Regions from separate parts of the Ruegeria sp. BC2 genome, predicted to be linked through region 2. Evidence: riboswitches for the same ligand, from Rfam matches in the RefSeq annotation. Region 2 holds a riboswitch; each other region holds the start of a gene.
The links. Region 2 has a riboswitch for cobalamin ahead of ACR0CU_RS15685 (DUF1636 family protein). Riboswitches for the same ligand answer to the same signal wherever they lie in the genome.
Positions count from the first base shown of each region.

Region 1: another riboswitch for cobalamin. It lies ahead of ACR0CU_RS10540 (hypothetical protein); the one in region 2 lies ahead of ACR0CU_RS15685 (DUF1636 family protein).
Region 3: another riboswitch for cobalamin. It lies ahead of ACR0CU_RS08635 (CbtB domain-containing protein); the one in region 2 lies ahead of ACR0CU_RS15685 (DUF1636 family protein).
Region 4: another riboswitch for cobalamin. It lies ahead of ACR0CU_RS08565 (DUF1636 family protein); the one in region 2 lies ahead of ACR0CU_RS15685 (DUF1636 family protein).

Region 1 is NZ_JBQFUQ010000002.1:51,357-54,947, reverse strand. Features, by position in the region: gene ACR0CU_RS10550 (DNA polymerase III subunit gamma/tau) at 1-616, opposite strand, end outside; gene ACR0CU_RS10545 (protein-tyrosine phosphatase family protein) at 772-1,275, shown strand; gene ACR0CU_RS10540 (hypothetical protein) at 1,279-1,686, opposite strand; cobalamin riboswitch at 1,773-1,988, opposite strand; gene ACR0CU_RS10535 (TetR/AcrR family transcriptional regulator) at 2,019-2,591, opposite strand; gene ACR0CU_RS10530 (alpha/beta hydrolase family protein) at 2,676-3,533, shown strand.
Region 2 is NZ_JBQFUQ010000004.1:133,163-136,753, forward strand. Features, by position in the region: gene ACR0CU_RS15670 (hypothetical protein) at 1-327, opposite strand, end outside; gene ACR0CU_RS15675 (hypothetical protein) at 383-682, opposite strand; gene ACR0CU_RS15680 (hypothetical protein) at 1,046-1,345, opposite strand; cobalamin riboswitch at 1,990-2,197, shown strand; gene ACR0CU_RS15685 (DUF1636 family protein) at 2,301-2,699, shown strand; gene ACR0CU_RS15690 (ABC transporter ATP-binding protein) at 2,696-3,502, shown strand; gene ACR0CU_RS15695 (ABC transporter substrate-binding protein) at 3,499-3,591, shown strand, end outside.
Region 3 is NZ_JBQFUQ010000001.1:1,734,151-1,737,741, reverse strand. Features, by position in the region: gene ACR0CU_RS08650 (DUF1636 family protein) at 69-413, shown strand; gene ACR0CU_RS08645 (hypothetical protein) at 401-895, opposite strand; gene ACR0CU_RS08640 (CbtA family protein) at 960-1,658, opposite strand; gene ACR0CU_RS08635 (CbtB domain-containing protein) at 1,663-1,833, opposite strand; cobalamin riboswitch at 1,870-2,078, opposite strand; gene cobF (precorrin-6A synthase (deacetylating)) at 2,122-2,865, opposite strand; gene cobA (uroporphyrinogen-III C-methyltransferase) at 2,858-3,586, opposite strand; gene ACR0CU_RS08620 (cobyrinic acid a,c-diamide synthase CobB) at 3,583-3,591, opposite strand, start outside.
Region 4 is NZ_JBQFUQ010000001.1:1,720,474-1,724,064, reverse strand. Features, by position in the region: gene cobN (cobaltochelatase subunit CobN) at 1-811, opposite strand, end outside; gene cobW (cobalamin biosynthesis protein CobW) at 818-1,873, opposite strand; gene ACR0CU_RS08565 (DUF1636 family protein) at 1,876-2,259, opposite strand; cobalamin riboswitch at 2,342-2,546, opposite strand; gene ACR0CU_RS08560 (LysR family transcriptional regulator) at 2,619-3,494, opposite strand.

The DNA of each region.
Region 1 (3,591 bases), on a different contig from region 2:
CCTCGGCGGTGGCGATCTTGCGCAGCAGGCCGATCATCACTTCGGGCTCGATCCGGCGCAGGTCGAACCGTTGGCAGCGCGACAGCACGGTGACCGGAACCTTGCGGATCTCGGTCGTGGCGAAGATGAATTTCACATGCTCGGGCGGTTCCTCCAGCGTTTTCAACAGCGCGTTGAAGGCGCTGGTCGACAGCATGTGGACTTCGTCGATGATGTAGATCTTGTACCGCGCGCTGGCCGCGCGATAGCGCACGCTGTCGATGATCTCGCGGATGTCGTTCACGCCGGTGCGGCTGGCGGCGTCCATTTCCAGCACGTCCACATGGCGGCCTTCCATGATGGCCACGCAATGCTCGCACTGGCCGCAGGGTTCGGTCGTTGGGCCGCCATTGCCGTCGGGGCCGATGCAGTTCATGCCCTTGGCGATGATCCGGGCCGTGGTCGTCTTGCCGGTGCCGCGGATGCCGGTCATGATGAAGGCCTGCGCGATCCGGTCCGCCTCGAACGCGTTTTTCAGCGTGCGCACCATAGCATCCTGACCGACCAGGTCGGCAAAGGTTTCCGGGCGGTATTTTCGGGCGAGAACCTGATAGGCGGGGCTGGACTGTGTGGTCATGTCTGCTCTGACGGATTCGTACTGACAATGCAGGGTAGAGTTCCCGGTGCCCCACGTCCACAGCGCCGGTGCAGGTTTTTCGCTTTGGCGAGCGCGCGGTGTGAGGCATACTGCGCGGATCAAGTTCAATCAGCCAGTTTCGGGGGGAACGTCTGATGACAAATCTTGTGGTTCATGCATTGCAGGTGGGCGGCGGTACGCTGGCCCTGACCTCGGTTCCCGGCGGTGGCGGCGACTATGAGGGAGACCTAGACCTGATTTCAGCTTGGGCGCCGGGGCTGGTGATTTCGATGACAACCCTTGCCGAACTGGTTGCCGTGGGTGCGGGCGAATTGGGTTGTGACATCCATCGGCGCGCCTGTCGGTGGGCACATCTGCCGGTCGCAGACTTCTCGGCGCCGTCGACCGAGATATCCGGCCGCTGGCCCGCAGTCAGCGCCGCCGCCCGCCATGCGCTGTCGGGCGGCGGGCGGGTACTGGTCCACTGCCGGGGCGGTTGCGGACGGTCGGGCATGGTTGTTCTGCGCTTGATGATCGAATGCGGCGAGCAGCCGGAACAGGCTCTGAAACGCCTGCGGGCCGTACGCCCCTGCGCGGTCGAAACCGATGCTCAGATGGATTGGGCCGCCGCCCCGGCGCGCGAGGCTCTGGCGACCTGACCTTCAGGCGGTTGCGCGGAACTCGCGCTCGGCCCTGACCACGGGCATGATCGCCGTAGCCTGCAGCATCGCACAGGGTCGATCACTGATGACCTGCGCGGGCAGGGCGTCGCTCTGGTCGTCAAACAGCATGTCGGCATAGGTTTCAAGACAGTCGGACGGGGTGTCGGCGGCCGCTCCGCAATACACGCGGATCCGTTCGGAACGTGCATCGAACCGCGCCGTGCAGCCATGTTCGCAGTGGGCCAGTTCGCCGCTGCCTTCCACTTGGAAGTCGGGGGATGTCGCGGCCTGCGCCGTCGCCATTGCCTGCGCGATGGCCCGTGCCATGCGCGCCAGTGCCGGGCAGGTCTTTCCGGTGCGCTGGCAGATGGTTGCCGCGAATTCATGGGTGTCGGTCTTCCAAATCATGTTGCGCCCTCCGCGCGCTGGGCGGGGTGGATTTGGACAGACGCCGGTTTCAAGGCCAGACCCTGCCCGGACACCCCGTCCGAGTTTCGGTTTCACGTTTGATGGCAGGTCTCCTGACTTGCGGGTCTTTGCTTTGCCGACCTTCCCAACCTTGCGGTCAGTGGTATTTCGGCATCGCTCTCCGCCTACAGTTGCGGGGGCAGTCGCGGCCTTGGTCCGCTCCGGAGTTCCGGGTTGGACCGCACCGTGTTCCCTTTTCATCCCGGACCGAAACGGCACGGGAACCATCCCCTCATCGCTAGCGGTGTATCCGGGATCGAGTCAAGACGGTTTCAGCCCGGTTGCCGGAGTGAGTCCCAAGGGAACAGATCAGGCAGTCTGCGCAGCACATTCGAATCCCTGCGGGCACGGGCCAATTGCCAGCCGCCCTGCATTACGATGAACAGGGTGTCCGCAGCATTTTCAGGGTCGGAAACTCCGAACCGCGCGGCGTGATTTCGAACTTCGACGATCCAGCTTTCATACAGACGGTCGGCATGTTCCCGAAACGCGCGGTTGTCGGGACTTTCGAAAAGGGTGGCGGCGATGGGGCAGGTCTCCCATTGGGCCGAGGTGTCGAACAGCTTCGCGATCTTGTGGCACAGGGTGATGACCCCGTCGCGAAAATCCGCGGCGTCGTTGAATGCCGCAGCAATCATGCTCAACATCCCGTCCGAAGCCCAACTGGCCGCCGCCAGGGCCAAATCCGGCTTGCCCTTTGGAAAATGGTGATAAAGCGAACCCTTGGGGGCCTGCGCTTCGGCCAGCAATTCCGCCAGACCGACACCGTTATAGCCCGAGCGCTGGAACAGTTGGGCGGCAGTCACAATCAGGCGATCTTTGGTGTTTGGTGGACGTTGGGTCATGCAGGCCAAATATTGACAGGCCTAGACCAATTGGTCCAGACACAAAGTATTAGACCGATCGGTCCAGAGTGTTTGGAGGCAAAGATGTTGGATTCGCAGCACGCGGTTGACGTGGAAGACTTTCAGTTTCCGTCGGGCCAGACCCAGCTGGCGGCGCGGCTTTACACTCCGGCGGTCGAGCCGCAAACCGTTGTTGTGCTCAACGGCGCAACAGGAGTGCCACGTGACTACTATCAGCACTTTGCTCGCTGGCTGGCCGCCGAGCGCGGTATGGCTTGCCTGACATATGATTACCGGGATTTCGAGCATTCGCTGATCGGGCGGCTGAAGGACTCGAAGGCCACGATGGCGGACTGGGCGCTGATCGACATGCCCGCAGCGCGTGCCGAGATGCGCCGTCGCTACCCGCAGGCAAAACTGTGGGTGATCGGGCATTCGGTCGGTGGAATGCTGGGTCCGCTGCAACCGGAAATCGAACAGATCGACCGGATGATCTGTGTGTGCGCAGGTTTGGTGACGGTGGCCGATCACCCGTGGCCCTACAAGGGCTTGGCGACTTTGTTCTGGTATGGCCATGTGCCACCTCTGGTGCGTCTTCTGGGGTACCTGCCGGGGAAACTTCTGGGATTCGGAGCCGACTTGCCGGCGGGCGTCTATTGGCAATGGCGCAAGTGGTGTACATCGCCCACCAGCTATCTGCCCGAACTTGGTGACACGCTTCCCCAGGCGGATTGGAGCCGGGCGAACGCCACGGCGGATATCATTGCGTTCGAGGATGACCAGACAGTGCCACCGCCCGCCGTCTGGCGGCTGGCTGAGCTCTATGGTCCGACCGCCCGTCGGCACTTGTTGGAGCCCAAGGATTTCGGACTGTCCGAAATCGGTCATATCGGCGCCTTCGCCCGGCGCAGCAGTGCCGTTTGGCCGCGATTGATCGCCTGACCCGCCCGCAAGCGCGGTTTTCAGGAACAACGACGAAATGCAGAGGTTTGATTGACCC
Region 2 (3,591 bases):
GAATGTGACGCGCTGGCTACCTGTAGACCCGGAAGCGCCGTCCATGGCTCCGCCACCATCATCCATCGCCTCGACAACCGACATCTCGCCAATGCTTCCGTCCTTGTACGCAATGCAGCGCCAAAGTGTTCCGCCGGCGTCACGCAGCATGACGAGCGTGCCGGCTTCCGAGAACTGTGAGCTTTCGATCGTACCGGATTGACCGTCCGGTCCACCGACCTGTCGCAGATGGTCGATACACGCGTCGTCGGCGTCTGACATGGCCAGGGCGGCCGTTCCGCTGATCGCAAGTGCGGGTGTTAAAAGATTCCAAAAACTGCGTTTCATAAGCAGGTCCTCTGTCGGTCTATCGTAAATGTTGTGTTTCCGGTGAGCAGAAACCTCACTTCGCTTCCCGCAACTTTGCCAGAAATTCATCGCATGCCTGTGCGCTGCCGACGATCTCGTCCGTCGTTTCAATTCCTTGCAATGATGCCATCTCGGAGTTCACGCGATTGAGGATCTGATCTGCTTGCTCGGCGGTGATCAGGTTCTCGGCCTGAGCTCCCTTCAATGTGGTGCACACACCGGCGGACAAGCCTGTCGCAACGCCGACACCCATCGCGGCCCCGCCGCCCAAGGTCATCGCTCCAACCACACCGAGGATGAGCCCGATCACAAGCCCCAAGATCACTTTTCCCATGTTTTCCTCCTATTTTGCGGGAAAGAGTTCCGCCTTCATTCCTGGCGCAAACCACGTGCCCATCTGCATATCAAAACCAGTGCCAACAGGTTGAGCACCGGTGCAATCGCCGCGAGCCACGGTTTGGCCGACTCTGAGAAAAGGTCCAACGCAAGGACCCAAGGCAGACCCAGCGGCAAAAGGAATACGCCGGACAATGGGTCTCGTTCCTGTCCAAACCAGCCAAAAGTGCCCGTCACAAACGCAAACAACGCCAACAGGTAAAGGGTCGCGAACGCGATGATGGTTATTCTGCAGACCAAGCCGGACCTCAGCGTATCAAGCCAGTGCTGCGCAGCCGATTTCGGCTACGCATCAAACCGGTCACAACGCGCCTTCGTCGCCGAGGAACTCGATACCAGCTGTCGCGCCATCACTGTAGGCAATACAATTCCACGGAGCCCGATCCTCTCCAACCCCAACGGTAACTTGTGTTCCAGCCTCGCTGAACGCGGATGAGAGCACGACCACTTGCGAATTGTTTGTTGTTTTGGCCACGTCTCGCAGACACGCCTGTTGAGCGGGTGTCAGTTCGGCAGGTGCGCTTGACGTGCTGGTGTCGTCACAGGCCGCTAGCAGTACGAAACACGTCGCGCCTGAAATCATCATGACTTTGTTAATCACTTTCTTCTCCTTTTGGGTTTGTTGATACTTGTGGAATAGGTGGTCCTTTTTGCGTGCTCACGTCTATGCGGTCCCCGGTTTTGCCGCCAAAGACATGGCTGGCAGACAGATATTCTGCCGATCCCCGGGACCGAAAACAAAGCGTGCTGACGCAATGACGTCATGGGCAAAAACCGGTGCGAAGTTTCGAGGAAGGGTTCGTACGTTAAGACCGGGCACCGCGTCCTCCCAACGCTGATCTTTTTGAAATGCCTTCCGACCGCCAGCACTCACTCCAGCAGTCGGAAGGGCCCGACGAAACGGGCGACAGCGACAACAACGGAGGTAAAGCTAAAGTTGTGTCGAATTCGTATGTTTGAATCAATCACAGGATAAATCAATGATTTTTCCGCGCGTAAATTTTGTACGCTTGCCAACGATAGGCTTCTGCATTCAAAGAGAAAAGGCGAGGCCGCTCACGGAGGCTTGGCAGTCAGCCCGCTTGCACCGCCGTGTTTCGGGACCTTCCGGGCCATCTTAAGCCAGTTGGTCAGAACGACGTAATTCACCGCCCGGTCTGTCGCTCAGGTGGTGCCGAAGGGTCGCCGGGACACCTCCATTGTGCAGCCGCCCAGAACGTCGTTGACAGTGCAATCGGTTTCATGGATGAGATTGGCGCTGATGGTTCCCGATCGTTTCGGCGGTCGGGTAAAAGGGAATACGGTGCGGCGCCGTTCTGACGCCAACTCCGTGACTGCCCCCGCAACTGTAGGCGGTGTGCGACCCCCGGATGCCACTGGGCCGATAGGTCTGGGAAGGCGGGGCAAGCCATACACCGCGAGTCAGGAGACCTGCCATCATCAAACGCAACTCAACCCGGGCGGGGTGTCCCGGAAGGAGGCCAAGATGGCATTTTCGGCTTACGCCGCTGACATGACTGGTTCCCTTTCCGCCCCGCGATTTCGCGGAGGGCGAAATGAACCGACAATCAACACATCACATCACGGTTTGCCTATCTTGCCGACCCAAGAGCGCAGCCGTACGCCCCGGGCCTGACCTGATCGGACGATTGCGCGCCGCGCTGGCCGAAGACGACGGTTTGGCAGGTTTTGACGTTTCCGGTGCGGCCTGCATGGCCGGGTGCACCCGACCCTGTACCGTCGCCTATCACGCGCCGGGCAAGGCATCTTACCTGTTTGGCGGCCTGACGTCTGAAGAGACCGGGGCATTGGTGGAATTCGCCCGGCTGTACCAGCAGTTGCGCGATGGATGGTGCAGCTCGGTCGACCGCCCGGCCGGGCTTCGCCACGCGACGCTGGCCCGCATTCCAGCCGCGATGGCTGCGTCTTCGGAAAATGCGGATTGCGCCTCATGAGCGCGCCTTTGCTGTCGGTGGATACCGTCACCTGGGCGCCGCGAAAACGAGCGCCGTTGGTGCTGCACGAGACCAGTTTTGCGCTGATGCGCGGGCAGGTCATGGGGGTTGTGGGGCCCAACGGTGCCGGCAAGACAACCCTTCTGCGGATGATCTACGGCTATCACCGTCCGTCCTCGGGCGACATTCTGGTGGACGGCGGGTCCGTCAAAAGAATGGCCCCCAGGGCGCTGGCGCGTCAGGTTGCCGCCGTGCTGCAGGAGCAGCCCTCGGATTTCGCGCTGACCGTGCGCGACATCGTGGCGTTGGGGCGGGTGCCGCACCGGTTGGGCCTGTCCACGCCCGGCAGTCGTGACCACCAGATCATCGAATCCGCGCTGCACCGAATGGATCTGCAAGGGTTTGCCGACCGTGGGCTGGCCACTCTGTCCGGCGGCGAGCGTCAGCGTGTGATGGTCGCGCGCGCCCTTGCCCAGGAACCCCGGATTCTTGTGCTGGACGAGCCTACCAACCACCTGGACATCCGCAACCAGCTAGAGGTGTTGCGGCTGATCCGGGACCTCGACCTGACGATCGTCACCTCGCTGCACGATCTGAACCTGGCCGCCGATGTCTGCGACCGTGTTCTGATTCTGAAGAACGGTCGACCCTGCGGCTTTGGCCCAACCCAGACAGTGCTGAGTGACAGGCTGGTCTCTGACACGTTCGATGTCACCGCCCGGCAAGAGCAACTCAGCCTCAGTCACAAACCTCACCTGACCTATCAACTCCCCAATCCCCAACCAGAAGGAAGCTTGGAATGAAACCGACCACCCTAGTCCTGGGCTTGGCTTTGGCCGCCAATACCGCGATCGCGGAAACCACCGTGCAAAGTTGCAATCGAACCGTCACC
Region 3 (3,591 bases), on a different contig from region 2:
CGGGCTTGCGCCGGGGGTGCGAAACCCGCACAAGCGACAGTGTGAAACGGAAAAGGCAGGCGAGTGGCATGCGTGTTTTGATCTGCAGCAGCTGCGCGGGCGAGCGCGACTTGCCGGCCGAGCGTCAGGCCGTATCGGACGCCCTGCGCGCTGCGGGCGTGGACGGGCAGGTCGAGATCGCCGAGCACGCCTGTTTCAGCGGTTGCAATGAGCCGACCGTGGTGGCGATGCAGGGGGAAAGCCTGGCGTCCTACGTGTTTTCGGGGATCGATCCGGTTGCCGATGCCGATGACATTGCGGCGACCTGCCGGACCATTCTGAACAGCCCGAATGGCTGGATCGAAGACGCCCGGCCGTGCGGGCGGCTTCGCTTGTGTCTGCGGGCGCGGATCCCCGCGTTTCAGTCCACCTGAACCGTGACCGAGGCGCTGACCGGCACCCCATCCACGGCCAGCGGGCTGTGGCTGTTGGCGTTCAGCGAGACCTCGATGGTAGTGTCGCCCTTGGGCAGGTCCGAAATGTGCATCCAGTTGCCATAAAGCCGGGCCAGCTTGACGCCGTTTACATAGACATGCGCATGGCCTTCGCCGGGCTTGTTGTCCAGCGAGGCGTTCTCCGGCGAGAAGCGGAAGTTTTTTGGCATCACATGCAGGTTCCAACCCGCCATCGGGTCGGGGGAGACGGCGATCTCCAGCCCCGGCGCGTCCGGTCCGGCGGGCAGGTTGATGGCGGCGCTGTGGTCATGGGCCATGGCCTCGGCGTGATGGCCGCCATGTTGGGCGGGGTCGGAATGGTCGTGGCCATCGAAGGTGACGCCGTTGGCCGCGGCCAGCACGAACCCGGCACCCCCACCAAAGACCAGACCGATCGCGAAAAGAGCAAGCGAGCGTGTCATCATGTTTCCTTGAAAAGCAAATGACCCGCCGGTTGGGCGCCGGCGGGTCGTGGGATTTCGGGGATCAGGCCGCGGCTTCGACGCGCTTGCCCTCGCTTTGCCAGAAATACCCGGCAAACGAACCCAGCAGCACCCAGGCCACAAGGCCGACGCCAAAGGCGCGTGCTGCGAACAGGGCCCCGATCTCGGTCGGAACCGGCCCGGTGAACACGTCGGGTTCCGGCGCGCCGATCAGGTGCGGGGCCATCAACAGCACGGCCGCAACCAGATAGCTGACGATGTTGCCACCAAAGGCGATCAGCCACATGGCCACACCAGCAGCCGCGACGGTTGCCCACCACCAGATCTGCCGCGCGAACACATCGGCTGCGGCAACACCCGGAACCTCGGGGGCCAGGGTGAAGCCCGGCGCCAGGTGAAAGGCGATGAAACCGGCAAGCCCCCATAGCACGCCCGTGCGCCCGTCAACCGGGTGGCCTTGCGCCTCGGCCAGCGACATCAGGGCGACCAGAACCAGCGCATAGCCGGTATAGGTCAGCATGGTGAACACCACGCTCAACCCGTCGCGGGTCAGGTCCGAGAACATGCCCGGCAGTTCGGGATGGGCCGAGACGGCTTCGGCTCCGAAATGCACCAGCTCTCCGGATTCATAGAGTTCAGCATGCAGCAACACGGGTTGCACGAATACCAACTGCAGCAGGGCGACGATCAACCCGGCTGCAGCACCAGCGAACAACGCGCTGGTCAGAATGCGACTGAACATTGGTTTAGTGGCAGGGGAAGCCGGTTGCGTGGCGCACGTCATGGGCGGCGTCATGCAGCGCCGATGCCTGAACGTGACCGGCTAGGGTGATGATCCCCAGGCCCAGGGCCGCCGCGAACACTGCCGAAAGAATGCCAGCGCGTGCCGTTGATGCGGTTTGCGTTTGTGTCGTCATTTTCTGTCCTCCTGTGCCGCCGCACCCGACGGCCGGTGTTTCATTGTGCGCCTGGCAGGTCTCCTGGCTTGCGGGTCAGCGCCTTTGTTCGCCTTCCCCCCGAACGGATCGGGAGTGGCTGGTTGAACAGGGCTCACCGCTTACAGTCGCGGGGGCGGCTTTGGATTTGACCTGCGCGCAGGCCGCACCAAATTCCCTCTTAGCATCCGGATGTCTCCGGCAGGACCAGACCCGTCCATTTAGACGTGAATGCCGCTGTGGCGCAATCGCCATTTGCGACCTTTCGCGTCAATTCCCGCGCTTTTTCAGAACATAGATATCCATGATCCACCCGTGCCAGGCGCGGGCCTCGGTGCGGGTGCGCAGGATCTCATCGGCCACATCGGCCAGCGGACCTTTGATCAGGATCTGCTCGGGCATACCCACGTAAGCCCCCCACCAGATGTCAAAATCGGCCATGTCCAGCGTCTGGAACGAACATTCGCCATCCAGCATCACCGCAACCGTATCGGCGTCGCTGGGCCAGCCCTCGTCGCGGATACGCCGGCCGGTGGTCACCAGATAAGGCGCGCCGATCTCGTTGATCGGCATGGCATGGGCCGCCGTCAGCGCCTGCAGCGCCGTGATGCCGGGAATCACCTTGGTGTTCGGCTGCGGGTCCAGCCGCGCCGCGATTCGCAGCGAGCTGTCGTAGAGCGACGGGTCGCCCCAGATCAGCAGGGCGACGGTGCGCGCCTCGGGGTGCCGGGCCATTGCCTCCTCCCAGCGCAGGGCGATCGCGTCGTGCCATTCATCCACGCCGCGCAGATAAGCATCCTGCGACCGGCGTTCGGGAATGTCGAAATAGGCGATTTGGGGCGGTGTGTCAGTGACCTTGCGGATGATTTCCTCGCGCACGCCGGCCAGATCGGCCTTGTTGGCGCCCTTGCGGGGGATCAGGATCAGATCGGCCGCGCGGATCGCCTGCGCGCCCTGAAAGGTCACGTGGTCCGGGTTGCCGGTGCCGATCCCGATCAAGACCAGATCAATCATCGTCGAACTCCGCCAGCGGACCATAAAGGATCAGCGCAGGTGCAGTGCCGACCTCGGAGCCCAGGCGCTCGGCCAGGGCGCCGACGGTGGACCGGTGCAGCGATTGCTCAGGCGTCGAGACCGACTCGGCCATCAGCGCTGGGGTGTCCAGCGGCAGCCCATGCGCGTGCAGCGCCTGCGCCAGCAGGGGAAAGGTGCGCTTGCCCATGAACACCACCGTCGTCGCACCCGGGTCGGCCAGCGCGGGCAGGTTCAGATCCTCGGGCAGCTTGCCGCTGACATCGTGGCCGGTGACGAATTGCACCCGCCGCGCAGTCAGGCGCCGGGTCAGCGGGATGCCCGCAGCCGCAGCCGCCGCAATGGCCGAGGGGATACCCGGAATGATCTCGTACGCGATCCTGGCAGCGCGCAGGGCCACCAGCTCCTCCTCTAGCCGTCCGAACAGGCCGCCATCGCCCGATTTCAGCCGCACGATCCGCTGGCCGGTCTGGGCGTACTCGACCAGCAGGCGGCTGACATGGTCCTGCTTGGGCGAGGGCCGCCCGGCGCGCTTGCCCACGCCCACAAGGTCGGCCTCCTTGCGCGCATGGCTCAGGATCGGCCCGCTGCTGAGATCGTCGAACAGTACCGCGTCGGCCTTTTGCAGCCGGTCCACGGCCTTGAGGGTCAACAATTCCGGGTCGCCGGGACCGGACCCGATGAAGGAAACGAAACCGCTCATGCGCT
Region 4 (3,591 bases), on a different contig from region 2:
CCGAAAACGAGGTGGCATTGATGATCGCCGAGGGCGTCATCTCGGGGATAATCTCGGCCAGCCATTCCGCCGCCGCAGGCGCCTTGAGCGAGGGCGCGAACAGCCCTACCGCCTGATGACCCCGCGCGCGGATTTCTCGGATCAGGGCCGCGACCGGCGCGGTATCGGCCGCGGTCAGGTAGGCGCGGTAGAACGTCACGATGATGCGCCGGCCTTCGCCCGCGAATGCGTCCTCGGGCGCAATCACGCCGCGATCCGGGCACCACGCGCCGCAGTCGGGCAGAGTCTTGGCCCCCATCACCGGCCCGGCATAGAGTCCCGCCGCCAGCGCCATCTGCGCCAGCGCCGCCTGCGCGGCCACCTCGCCGCCGGTGTCGCACAGATGCGCCAGCCGCCGCAGGGTCGAGACCGGCAGGGTGGAATAGTCGTCCAGCCGCGTATCCTCGCGCCCGTCGGCGGGCAGCACCGCCAGCGCGATGCCCTTGGCCTGCGCCAGCGCCAGCACCTGCTGCAACCCGTAGGACCAATAGGGCACTCCGCCGATCAGCCGGATCAGGATGCCCTTGGCGCCCTCCAGCGTCTGCTCAACATAGGTATCGACCGACAATGGGTGCTTCAGCGCCGTCAGGTTGGCCAGCCGCAACGAGGGCATCCGCCCCTCGGGCCCGCCGCCGCGATGCCAGCCGGCCGCGAAAGCCCCCAGGTCGCTGTCCGAAAAGGACAGCACCACCAGATCCGCCGGGCTCTGGCCCAGATCGGTCGGGGTCTCGGTTTCTTCGAGCCCGTGGCTTTCGCGGAAGACGACGTGCATCGGTGCTTACTCGGCGGCCTCGGTGACGCCCGTCAGGATGCCGCGGATAGCGTCGGCGTCGATGTCGTCATGCTCGGCGATGACCACAAGGCGCGAGCGGCGCTCTTCCTCGGGTTTCCACGGGCGGTCATACTGGTGCCGCACCCGCGCGCCGACCGCCTGGACCAGCAGGCGCATCGGCTTGCCCTGAACGGCGGCATAGCCCTTGACCCGCAGGATGTTCAGCTCGTTCGCCAGACGCTCGATATTGGCGACCAGCTGCGCCGGGTCGGTCTGTTCTGGCAGCTCGACCACAATGCTTTCGAAATCGTCATGTTCGTGGTCGTCATGGCCATCGTGATGCGAGGGGCGGGCGTCCATGTCGTCTTCGGCTGCGGCCTCCAGCCCCAGCACCACGCGCACGTCCACCGCACCCTCGGCCACTTCGACCACGGGCAGGGGGCGGGGCGCCTCGGCGGCGATGATCTCGCGCGCCTTGGCCACGCCTTCGGGGCCGGCCAGGTCAGGCTTGGTCAGCAGGATGATGTCGGCGCACGAGATCTGATCCTCGAACACCTCGGACAGGGGCGTTTCGTGGTCGATCGAGTCATCGGCCATGCGCTGGGCATCCACCGCCACGACATTCGGGGCGAAGCGGCCTGCGGCCACGGCCTCGGCATCGGCCAGAGCGATCACGCCGTCCACGGTGATCTTGGAGCGGATGTCGGGCCAGTCGAACGCCTTGAGCAGCGGTTTCGGCAGGGCCAGACCGCTGGTTTCGATCAGGATGTGATCGGGGCGCGGGTCGAGCGCCATCAGCGCCTCGATCGTGGGGATGAAGTCATCGGCCACGGTGCAGCAGATGCAGCCATTGGCCAATTCCATGATGTTTTCCGCCGGGCAGTCGGGGATCGCGCAGCTTTTCAGGATTTCGCCATCGACGCCCACGTCGCCGAATTCGTTGACCACCACGGCCAGCCGCTTGCCCTGCGGGTTTTGCATCAGATGGCGGATCAGCGTGGTCTTGCCCGAGCCGAGAAAGCCGGTGATGACGGTGACGGGAAGTTTTTCGAGGGTGCTCATGCTCAGGCTCCAATCGGGGGAATGCGGGCGGCGCAGTTCTTGCGGAAATGTTCAGGGCGGTCGCGCCATTTCACAAGGCCATCATCGGCGGCCAGATATTTGGTGGCGCCTTCGACGATGATCTCGACATGGTCGGATTCGTTCAGGTTCTCATAGACGAAGGTCCAGCGCGACGGCCCGCCGCGCAGAACGATCGAGCAGCCCTGATCGCAGTTCGACAGGCATTCGACCGGCTTCAGGGTGATGCCCGCGGGCAGGTCGGCGGCTGCCAGTGCCTTGTGCAGCAGCGTGCCGGGGCGCTGGGCGTCATCCTCGATGGGCAGCCCGCGTCGGCAAGTGGTGCAGACCAGCAGCTCGACTGGTGTGGTCTCGGTCACGTCTCTCATCCCCCCTCACTCGGTTGTCGGGGGACGGGGTATGCGCGGGCCACGTTGCGGACATGGGCCCGACACCGGAACACCCCGTCCGGTTTGTCTTCGGGCGTTGGCAGGTCTCCCGGCTTGCGGATGTCAGAGCGGCGCTCTGTCGGATGTCCCGCCTTCCCGGCCAGCGGCCAGTGGCATTTGGGCACCCTCTCCGGTCACGGTCGCGGGGGCGGCTGCGTTTGACGGAAAACCGCTGACGCATTCCCTTTTCATCTGCTTGCACAGACACCAACGCAAGCGACATGCGGCACGGGCAGGGGGGTTGTCAAGCGCGCGGGGCCAAGTGCCTCGCGTCGGATCGAAAAAGCGACTTGCCGGGATCAATCCGCGGCATCGCCGTCCAGCCGGTCGCGCAGCCAGGCCAGGAACAACTGGGCAGGGATGGACGGAGGCGCCGCGCTGACGCTGCGGATCAGATAATGCGACTGGGCAAAGGGAATCGCCGGCCCCGCAACCCGGATCGGCGCGCCCTGGGCGATGGCGTTGCGCGCGAACCGCTCCAGAACGGTGGCATAGCCAGCGCCGGCCATCACCAGTTGCAGCGCCGTGACGGTCGTATCCGCCGAATTACGCGCGGGGCGGTCGGGCAGGTCGGTGCCCGTGGCCTCGAAGTACCGCGCCCAGTTGTCCTCATACCCCAGAATGTGAATCAACGGGCCGTTTTGCAGGTCTGGCGCCGGGTCCTGCGCCCGGCAGACGGGCACCAGCCGTTCCGAGCACAGCTGTTCGGCCGCAACTCCGGGCCAGTCGCCATAGCCCAGCCGGATTTCCACGTCCACATCCGCAGGCGCGGCCGAGTCGTTCCAGATATGTGACACCAGCCGCACCGGGATCTCGGGGTGCTGGGCGCTGAACGCGGGCAGCTCGGCCGCGATCCAGTAGGTCATCGTCGATATCGCCGCCCGGATGGTCAGCGCCTGCCGCGAGGCGGGGCCGAACAAGCTGTTGGTGGACAGCGCAATATCCGACAGCGCCCGGCGCACGGTCAGCGCATAGGACTGGCCCAGCTCGGTCAGCGACAGGTGTCGGGCGTTGCGGGCAAAAAGCGGCTGCCCAAGGTCCGCCTCGAGCGAGCGGATATGCAGCGACACCGCCGTCTGGGTCAGGCCCAGTTCCTGCGCGGCGGTGGTGAAATTCAGATGGCGGGCGGCGGCTTCGAAGCTGCGCAGCCAGGCCGGATTGGGCAGGCGGTCCATTCAGCACCAAAATATTTTGCATTTAGATTGACTTATTATTCGTTTCTTTTGTCGATGGGCAACGGAAATACTCGTGCCAACGAAATTGCGCCTGCGG